2 regions of the Nocardioides pacificus genome follow, and region 1 is predicted to be linked to the other one. Evidence: riboswitches for the same ligand, from Rfam matches in the RefSeq annotation. Region 1 holds a riboswitch; the other holds the start of a gene.
The links. Region 1 has a riboswitch for cobalamin ahead of ACYU7L_RS16780 (VWA domain-containing protein). Riboswitches for the same ligand answer to the same signal wherever they lie in the genome.
Positions count from the first base shown of each region.

Region 2: it holds a riboswitch for cobalamin, as region 1 does, so the genes downstream of both, bluB (5,6-dimethylbenzimidazole synthase) here and ACYU7L_RS16780 (VWA domain-containing protein) in region 1, are expected to answer to the same signal.

Region 1 covers NZ_BAAHCI010000014.1:71,511-75,914, forward strand. Annotated here, with positions in the region: gene ACYU7L_RS16780 (VWA domain-containing protein) at 1-2,100, opposite strand, end outside; cobalamin riboswitch at 2,125-2,264, opposite strand; gene cbiE (precorrin-6y C5,15-methyltransferase (decarboxylating) subunit CbiE) at 2,319-3,554, shown strand; gene ACYU7L_RS16790 (cobalt-precorrin-4/precorrin-4 C(11)-methyltransferase) at 3,564-4,313, opposite strand; gene ACYU7L_RS16795 (precorrin-2 C(20)-methyltransferase) at 4,310-4,404, opposite strand, start outside.
Region 2 covers NZ_BAAHCI010000014.1:292,844-297,247, forward strand. Annotated here, with positions in the region: gene ACYU7L_RS17805 (TetR/AcrR family transcriptional regulator) at 1-135, shown strand, start outside; gene ACYU7L_RS17810 (sensor domain-containing phosphodiesterase) at 234-1,427, shown strand; gene bluB (5,6-dimethylbenzimidazole synthase) at 1,388-2,077, opposite strand; cobalamin riboswitch at 2,094-2,283, opposite strand; gene ACYU7L_RS17820 (hypothetical protein) at 2,370-2,804, shown strand; gene ACYU7L_RS17825 (class I SAM-dependent methyltransferase) at 2,895-3,683, opposite strand; gene ACYU7L_RS17830 (hypothetical protein) at 3,915-4,202, shown strand; gene ACYU7L_RS17835 (cobalt-precorrin-6A reductase) at 4,199-4,404, opposite strand, start outside.

The DNA of each region.
Region 1 (4,404 bases):
GCGGCCGGCGACGACGTCGACCAGGCCCGCGGCGCTGACCTGCGCCATCGGCAGGTGCTCGGCGCGCAGGTGACCGGCCAGGGTGCGGGCCAGCCCGAGCCGCAGCGGACCCTGCTCACAGTCGATCACCACGCTGGGCACCCCGAGGGCGGCCACCTGGGCGGCGGCGACCTGCGAGCGCAGCACCGGGTCGGGACCGGCGGTGGCCCGGCCGTCGGTGACGACCAGCAGCAACGGCCGCTCCCGCCCGCCGCGCAATCGCTCGCGACGCAGCACCTGGGCAGCCTCGAAGAGTCCCTCGGCGAGCGGTGTCCGACCACCCGACGGCAGGTCGTCGAGCAGCGCGGCAGCGACGTCGACGGAACCGGTCGGCGGCAGCAACAGGCTCGCCCCGGAGGCGCGGAAGCCGACCATCGCGACGCGGTCCCGGCGCCGGTAGGCGTCGGTGAGCAGCGACAGCACGGCGGTCTTGACCTGCACCATCCGGCGACGTGCCGCCATCGACCCGGAGGCGTCGACGCAGAACAGCAGCAGGTTGGCCTCCTTGCCCTCGCGGACGGCGGTGCGCAGGTCTGTCGGGGCCAGCAGGATCCGGCCCCCTTGCGCGCCGCTCCCCTGGCGCGCCGAGCGCTCGGCGGCCGCCCGCAGGGTCTCCACCAGGTGCAGCGAGCCGCGCGCGGTGCCGCTGCCGACCCGGCGACCGCTGGTGCCGATGGCGCGACTGCGCCGTCCCGGCGCGCCCTGGCCGACGCCGTCGACGGTGAGCAGCCGCGGACGGTACGCCGTCTCCGCGCTGGCCGCCGTCGTCGGGCCGTCCCCGCCCGGCGCGGACGGTGTCTCCGGCATGGGGTCCGGGTCGGCAGCAGGGTCGGCCGGGTCGGCGGGCGCCGTGGAATCGGGCCGGGACTCGCCGGGATCCGTGGAGCCGGACGCCTCGGAGGACGGGTCGCCGGAGTCCGGCGCTGGAGAGTCGGTGGCGCCAGCGTCAGCACCGTCAGCGTCTGAGTCGTCGCTGGCGGGTCCGGATCCCGGGTCGGGCGTCGGGCTCGGCTCCGGCGGGTCCGGCAGCTCGTCGTCGCCGAGCACCCGGTCGAGCAGGTCCTCGTCGAGACCCGGGGCGTCGAACGGGTTGCGCCGGCGCCGGTGCGGCAGGGCCAGCAGCGCGGCGGCCCGGATGTCGGCGAGCGTGACGCGGTCGCGCTGGGCCCAGGCGGCGTGGGCGAGCGCCGTACGCGCGGTGACGATGTCCGCGCGGAGACCGTCGACCTCGAACGCCGCACACACCTCGGCGACCTTGAGCAGCGCCGCGTCGGTGAGCTCGACCTGCTCGAGGCGGTCCCGGGCGGCGGCGATCCGTGCCCGCAGGGACTCCTGACGCTCGGCATAGTCGACGGCGAACGCCTCGGGGTCCAGGTCGAAGGCCAGGCGGCGACGGACGACCTCGACGCGCAGCCGCGGATCCCGAGGGGCAGCCACCTCGACGGTGAGGCCGAAGCGATCGAGCAGCTGAGGGCGCAGCTCGCCCTCCTCGGGGTTCATCGTCCCGATCAGCACGAACCGGGCGCCGTGCTGCAGCGAGACCCCGTCGCGCTCGATCGAGACCGTGCCGGTGGCGGCGGCGTCGAGCAGGAGGTCGACGAGGTGGTCGTGGAGCAGGTTGACCTCGTCGACATAGAGCACGCCGCGGTGGGCGCGGGCCAGGAGCCCGGGCTCGAACTCGATGGCCCCGGAGGTCAGCGCCTTCTCCAGGTGCAGCGAGCCGACCAGCCGGTCCTCGGTGGTGGCGACCGGCAGCTCGACGAGGCGCACCGGGCGGGTGATCCGGGCGTCCGGCGCGAAGGGGCCGTCCGGGGACAGCGCCCGCGGCTCCGCCGGGTCGACGGAGAACCGGTCCCCGTCGTACACCTCGATCCACGGCAGCACCTCGGCCAGCCCGCGGACGGTGGTCGACTTGGCGGTGCCCTTGTCACCGCGGACCAGCACCCCGCCGATCTGCGGGCTGATCGCCGTCAGGACAAGGGCGAGGCCCATGTCGTCGAGGGTGTTCTGGGGGTGGTCGGCGCAGCCGACGACGGCAGAAAAAGGGTACTTCGTTGGCACGTGAGGCTCCCGCTCGCTTGGCCATGGATGTGGCGACGCGAGGCCGGTCTTCGGACTAGACCGAATCACTCCTGACGGAGTGCTCGGTTCACCGCAGCGGGCCTGTGCCGGAATCTCACCGGCTTCCCAGATTCTCCCCGTTGACCTTCCCCACCGCAGGGCGATGGATGGGCCGCAGAGGCACCTCACGTGTTGGCGTCACGATAACCTCCCGTTCCGTGCCCACCCCCACAGACCCCCGCGACGCCTTCCGGCTGACCGTCGTCGGCGTCGGCGCCGACGGCCGCCTTGCCGAAGAGGCCGCGGCTCTGGTCCGCGACGCCGAGGTGCTGCTCGGCGGACGCCGGCACCTGGCCGATGTCCCCGCCGTGCCAGGCCAAGAGCGCCTGGTGTGGCCCTCCCCGCTGACCGACGCGCTGCCCGCTCTGCTGGACCAGGTGGCCGGCCGACGGGTGGTGGCGCTCGCCTCGGGCGACCCGATGCTGTCGGGGATCGGCAGCACCCTGGTCCGACTGCTCGGCGCATCGGCGGTGCGCGTGCTCCCCGCGGTGTCGTCGATCGCGCTGGCCCGGGCCCGGATGGGCTGGTCGGCGGAGGAGGCCGCAGCGATCACCCTGGTCGGGCGCCACGAGGCGCGGCTGCTGCGCGAGCTCGCCCCGGGGCGCCGGCTGCTGCTCCTCACCTCCGGTCCTGCGGCCCCCGCGAGCGTCGCGCATCTCCTGGTCGAGGCTGGTTGCCCGGAGGCCGTCGTCACCCTCCTCGGCGACCTCGGCAGCGCCCGGGAGAGCCGGACCTCCCGGCCTGCATTGGAGTGGGCGACCGCGGCCGACGACGACGTGCCCGCTCTGCACGTGCTCGCCGTCCAGCTGCCCACGCCCCTGGCGACCTGGCACTCGTCGTGGGTCGCCGGGCTGCCCGACGACGCCTTCGAGCACGACGGCCAGCTCACCAAGCGTGACCTGCGCGCATCCGCGCTGTCCCGGCTGCGACCCGCCCCCGGCCAGCACCTGTGGGACGTCGGCGCAGGCGCGGGCTCCGTCGGCATCGAGTGGATGCGGGCGCACCCGACCTGTCGCAGCACCGCGGTCGAGGCCGACCCGGACCGCGCCGACCGGATCGGCAGGAACGCCGCCCGGTTGGGCGTCCCGGACCTCACCGTCGTCCGCGGCCGGGCGCCGGACGCGCTCGACGGGCTGGCGGCCCCCGACGCCGTGTTCATCGGCGGCGGTGCCATCCGCCCCGGCGTGCTGGACGCCTGCCTCGCGGCGCTGCCGATCGGCGGGCGACTGGTGGTGCACGGGGTCACCCTGGAGACCGAGCACCTGCTCGCGGACGCCTACCGTGCCCACGGCGGCGAGCTCACCCGGATCGCCGTGGAGACCAGCGCACCCGTGGGCACCTTCACCGGCTGGACGCCGGCGCGCACCGTGACGCAGTGGAGCCTGACCCGCTGAGGGGTCGTCTCAGGTACGCCGCTCCCGGGCCGCGCTGTAGAGGAACGACTCGCCACCGCCCGCGTCGTCGGCCAGCGCCCGGCCGACCATGATCACGGCCGCCTGACGCAGCCCCTCCTGCTCGACCAGGGCGGCGATGGTCCCGACGGTGCCGCGCAGGAACAGCTCCGACGGTTGGCTGGCCCGGTGGACGACGACCACCGGACAGTCCGCTCCGAGCACCGGCTCGAGCTCGCCCATCAGCTCCCGGGTGCGGGCGATGGCGAGGTGCAGCACCAGGGTCGCTCCGGTGGCGGCGAAGGCCACCAGGTCCTCCCCCGCTCCCATCGGCGTCGACCGGGCCCGGGTCCGGGTGAGGACGATCGATTGAGCGACGTGCGGCACGGTGAGCTCGCGCCCCACCAGCGCGGCGGCCGCGGCGTACGCCGGGACACCGGGGGTCACCTGCCAGGCGACCCCCGCAGCGTCGAGACGCCGGGTCTGCTCGTGCAGCGCCGAATAGACCGACGGGTCCCCCGAGGTCAGCCGGACCACCTGCCTGCCCGCCCGGGCCCCCTCGACGAGGTGGCGGGTGATGGCGTCGAGGTCGAGATCCTGGGTGTCCACGAGCTCGGCCCGCGGACCGCAGTGGGCCAGCACTCCCGCGTCCAGATAGGTGCCCGGGAAGAGCACCAGGTCGGCCGCGGCGAGCAGGCTGGCCGCCCGGAGGGTGAGCAGGTCGGCCGCGCCAGGTCCCGCTCCGACGAAGTGCACGCTCATCGCACGAACCTCGGCGTCCACACGCCGGCCGCCGACGCCCGGGTCCCGGAGGCGCCGACGATCAGCAGGCACTTCATGTCGATGCTCGCCG
Region 2 (4,404 bases), 220 kb from region 1:
TGGGTCGAGAACCCCGGCGCCACGACCTTCGAGCAGATGTCGGACTTCCTCGCCCGCGGGATCTGGGCGATCCTCGACGACGCGCTGCGCAGCTACGGGCTGACCCTGGACCCGCACGTGCCGCTGACTCTGTGACGGCCCCGGCCCTCTTGTGAACGGCGGCACACTGGGTCCTTTACCGTAGGGAGACCCGCTCGGTCAGGCGGGGATGGCCATCGCAACGAGGGGAATCGATGCACGCCACCGCCCGGGAAGCCGCACGCCAGCAGGCCTCCACCGACTGGGAGTACGTCGAGGACGTGCTCGCACTGGCCCGCAAGCACCTGCAGGCCGATCTGGTCTGGATGTCCTCCCTCGACGAGACCCATCACGAGATCCGGGTCTCCAGCGGACACGACATGGACGTCGCGGTCGCCAAGGCCGCGCCCTTCGAGGGGTCCTACTGCACGCGCGTCCTGTCCGGCCAGCTTCCGCCGGTCATCCCGGACGCCCGCCACCACCCCGTGGCCCGCGAGCTTCCCATCACGACGTCGCTCGGGATCGGCTCCTACATCGGGATCCCCTGGCACGACGCCGACGGGAGAGTCGGCGGGATGGTCTGCTCACTGAGTCGCGACCCCAAGCCGGGGATGGGCGGCGAGGAGCAGCGCTTCCTGAGCGTGATCGCCGAGCTGATCAGCAACCACGTGCGCCGGCTGCGCACCGACGACTGGCATGCCGCCCAACAGGACTCCGAGCGGGTCCGCCGGGTGCTCGAGACCCGCGACGTGCGGATGGCCCTGCAGCCGGTCATCCGGCTCCGCGACGGCGTGGTCGTCGGCTACGAGTCCCTGGCGCGGTTCTCTCCCGAGGTCTTCCCCAGCCCCGTCCATGCGTTCGCGGCCGCCACGCGCGCCGACCTGGGCGTCGAGCTCGAGCTGCTGGCGGCGCAGAAGGCACTTCAGCTGCGCGACCAGCTGCCCCCCGACGTCTGGCTGAGCGTGAACCTGTCGGCAGACGCGTTGGTGGACGACGCCGTCCAGGCGACCCTGCTGGCCCACGAGCACCCGGGGCTCGGCGTGGAGCTCACCGAGCATGTCCAGGTCAGCGACTATGCCGAGCTGACGGCCCGCACCGACCAGCTCCGCGCCGCCGGCATCTCGATCGTGGTCGACGACGCCGGCGCCGGGTTCGCCAGCTTCAGCCACATCCTGCGCGTCTCCCCCGACGTCATCAAGCTCGACCTCGACCTGACGCGCGACGTGGACAGCGACAAGGTGCGCCGCGCCCTCACTCGGGCCCTCGTCGACTTCGCCCGCGACACCGAGGCGCCCCTGGTCGCCGAGGGCATCGAGACGCAGGCCGAGCTCGAGACGCTGCGTGAGCTCGGCGTCGACTACGGACAGGGCTACCTGCTCGGCCGGCCCGCCTTCCCCCCGCTGCCGTAGCGCTCCGTGTGCACCGCCTGCTCGAGTGGTCGCTTCGCCCGCCACCCGTGCCGCTCGAGGTCGGGCACCTCCTGCAGCGCCGAGACCCTGCCCACGCACAGCCACGCGATCGGGCGCACCTCGTGGGGGATGTCGAGCAGCTCCTGGAGGAACTCCTCCCGGTAGAACGACACCCATCCCACTCCCAGCCCCTCGGCCGTGGCCGCGAGCCAGAGGTTCTGGATCGCCAGGCAGGTCGAGTAGAGGCCGGCGTCCGCGATGGCGTGCCGTCCGAGTACGGCGGGGCCGCCGCGCGCCGCGTCGTACGTCACGACGACGCCGAGGCCCGACTCCATGACGCCCTCGACCTTGATCCGGTCGAACGTGTCACGCCGCTCGCCCTCCAGAGTGCTCGCGAACACCTCGCGCTCACGCTGCACGTGCTCACGGAAGCGGGCCCGGGTCGCCTTCGAGCGAACGAGCACGAAGTCCCACGGCTGGGTGTGCCCGACGCTCGGCGCGGCATGCGCGGCGCCCAGCACCCGAGTGAGGACGTCGTCGGGCACCGACTCTCCCGTGAACTCGGCGCGCACGTCGCGGCGCCGGAAGATGGTCTCGTAGAGGTCGCGTGACAGGTGGCTCGGCAGGTTGTTCGGCAGGTTGTTCGACATGGGGGCAGGCTCCCGCAGCTCGGATCGATGCGAGGCCGGTCTTCGGACTTCCCGTCGTCATCGTGCGATCGCCTTCCCGGGCCGACGAGGTCCAGTGGCTGCGCCTGGGCGCGTGATCGACGACTCGAGGTCACCGCAGCGGGCCCTGTGCCGGAGTCACACCGGCTTCCCGATTCTCCCCTGGTGGGGCACCTCGCAGGTTGTTGCCGGCGCCGAACCTACCGCCCTCGCCGTCGGCCGAGGTCTTAGGGCCCTGCCCAACCTCGGCGCGGCGCTGATTGACTGTTCGGTCGTGGACATGCGCCGCGGGTGGTGTTTCGTGACGGTGGCGTTCGGCTGGACCTGGACGCTCGGCTTCTCGGCCGCCGCCCTGGGCGGGGGCGCCGGCCGCGCCCTCGTACAGGTCGCCCTGCTCGGCCCGGTCGTGGGCGTGTTCGTCATCCTGTGGGCCGATCCCGCGCTGGCCCGCGCACGCGACCTCCTCCGTCGCCGAGCGGGAGCGGGGCCCGGCGTGCTGCGCAGCGGGCTCGTGCTGGCCGCCCTGTGGTCGACCTGGGAGGTGCCGCTCTACTTCGTGGACGGCAGCCCGCTGCACGGTCTGGACCCGGGCTCGGCCGCCTTCTGGGGCTCCCTGGCGGCCCGCCCTCCGCTCGCCCTCCTGGCCGTCTGGGTGACGCGGCCCCGTCGCAGGACAGTCGTGGCACCTCATCGGGCCGGCTCGTGCTGACTGGGTGTGTCCGTACTGCGAGGACCTGCGGGGCGCGGTGAACGCGATCGCGAGCCGCGAAGGTCGACGACGGACGACGACGAAAGCAGATCAGCGCGCCGGCTCGGACGTGCCTCGCGCCTCGTCGCGGCCGGCGACCACCAGGTATCCGTCGCTCTCGGGGTCGAAGGTGGTGGACTGCACCGTGAGCCCCACGCTCCGCAACTGCGCCACGAGGTCCTCGTACCGGTAGGGCCAGATGGACAGCCGCTCCGAGCAGGCTCGCACTGCCCCATCCGGCTCGATCTGGGCAACCACGATCTCGAGGAAGTGCTCCTGCTCCCAGTGCTGCTCGATCTGCCAGTGGTAGCTGACCACCGCATCGCGGTCGTTGCGGCGGATGAGCCGATCGCGGACGTCTATCCGTGAGCCGGCCGAGCGCACGCGCTCCCAGTTGCGCGACGTGAGCACGAGGCGTCCGCTCGGCTTCAGCAGCCGCGACATCGCTTCCAGTGCGGTCAGGCGCCCGGCTGCGCCCTCGGCGTGCCCGAGCGAGTTGCCGACGCAGAACACCAGATCGAACGTGGAGTCCTCCAGGTGGTAGGACAGCTCGTCCCAGCTCACGCGGAGGGCCCGCAGCGAGACACCCTGCTCACGGGCGACCTTCTCGGTCCGGCGAACCATCCCATCGCTGGCGTCGGTGGCGACCACGTCAAGGCCGAGACCCGCGAGACCGACGGCGAGCTGGCCGGTCCCGCACGCGCAGTCAAGGATGCGTGCGTGGGGCGGCAGAGAGCCCACGACGTCGCTGCCATAGACCGCGGCGGCCGTGGCGGGGGTCAACTTGTCGTCCCCGATCAGCCACTCGTACACCTCGGAAAGCGCCCCATAACCAGCCACCGCAATCACCTCCCTCACTCGACGACACGCGGGCCTGGCCGCGCCGGCGATTCGCACCTTGCGCCTCGCTCTGTGCCGGGCCGCGTCAACGAAGCACTGAGCAGGACCCAACCACCTCCGTCCGCTGAGGTTCCACCGGATTTCCAGTGGGGAACCGCCGGCAAGAGTCTTTGCCCGAGGAATCGCGTCGGGAATGACGCGTCCACGCCCTTTGGTTTCTACACTGATTGAGTGAGCAACCAAGCCCCCCAGATCGAGCAGCTGCGAGCCGAGCTCTCCACCCTGGAGGCCCTCGACATCGCCCTGCGCGACGCTCAAGGCGTGATGGACCTCCTCTTCGGAGCTCGCGACGGTGATGCCGCCCGGGAGGCGCTGCTCGCCCACTACGACTTCAGCGACACGCAGGCCGACGCCGTGATGAGCATGCAGTGGAGTCGCGTGACCGAGCGCGACCGCCAGCGGATCCGGCAACAGCGCCGCGTCGCCGGCCGCCGTCTCCAGGACCTGCTCGTCACCTAGAGCCGGCCCCGCACCCACTCCACTGCCTGCGACACGCCCTCGACCAGCTCCACGCCCTGCGGCACCGCCGGTCGCCGTACGACGACCACGGCCGCGCAGCAGCGACCCGCGGCGTCGAGCTTGGCGGAGGTGTAGGCCCCGCCCGAGTCCTTGGTGACCACCACCGCGACGTCGTGGCTCCTCATCAGCTCCAGCTCGCCGG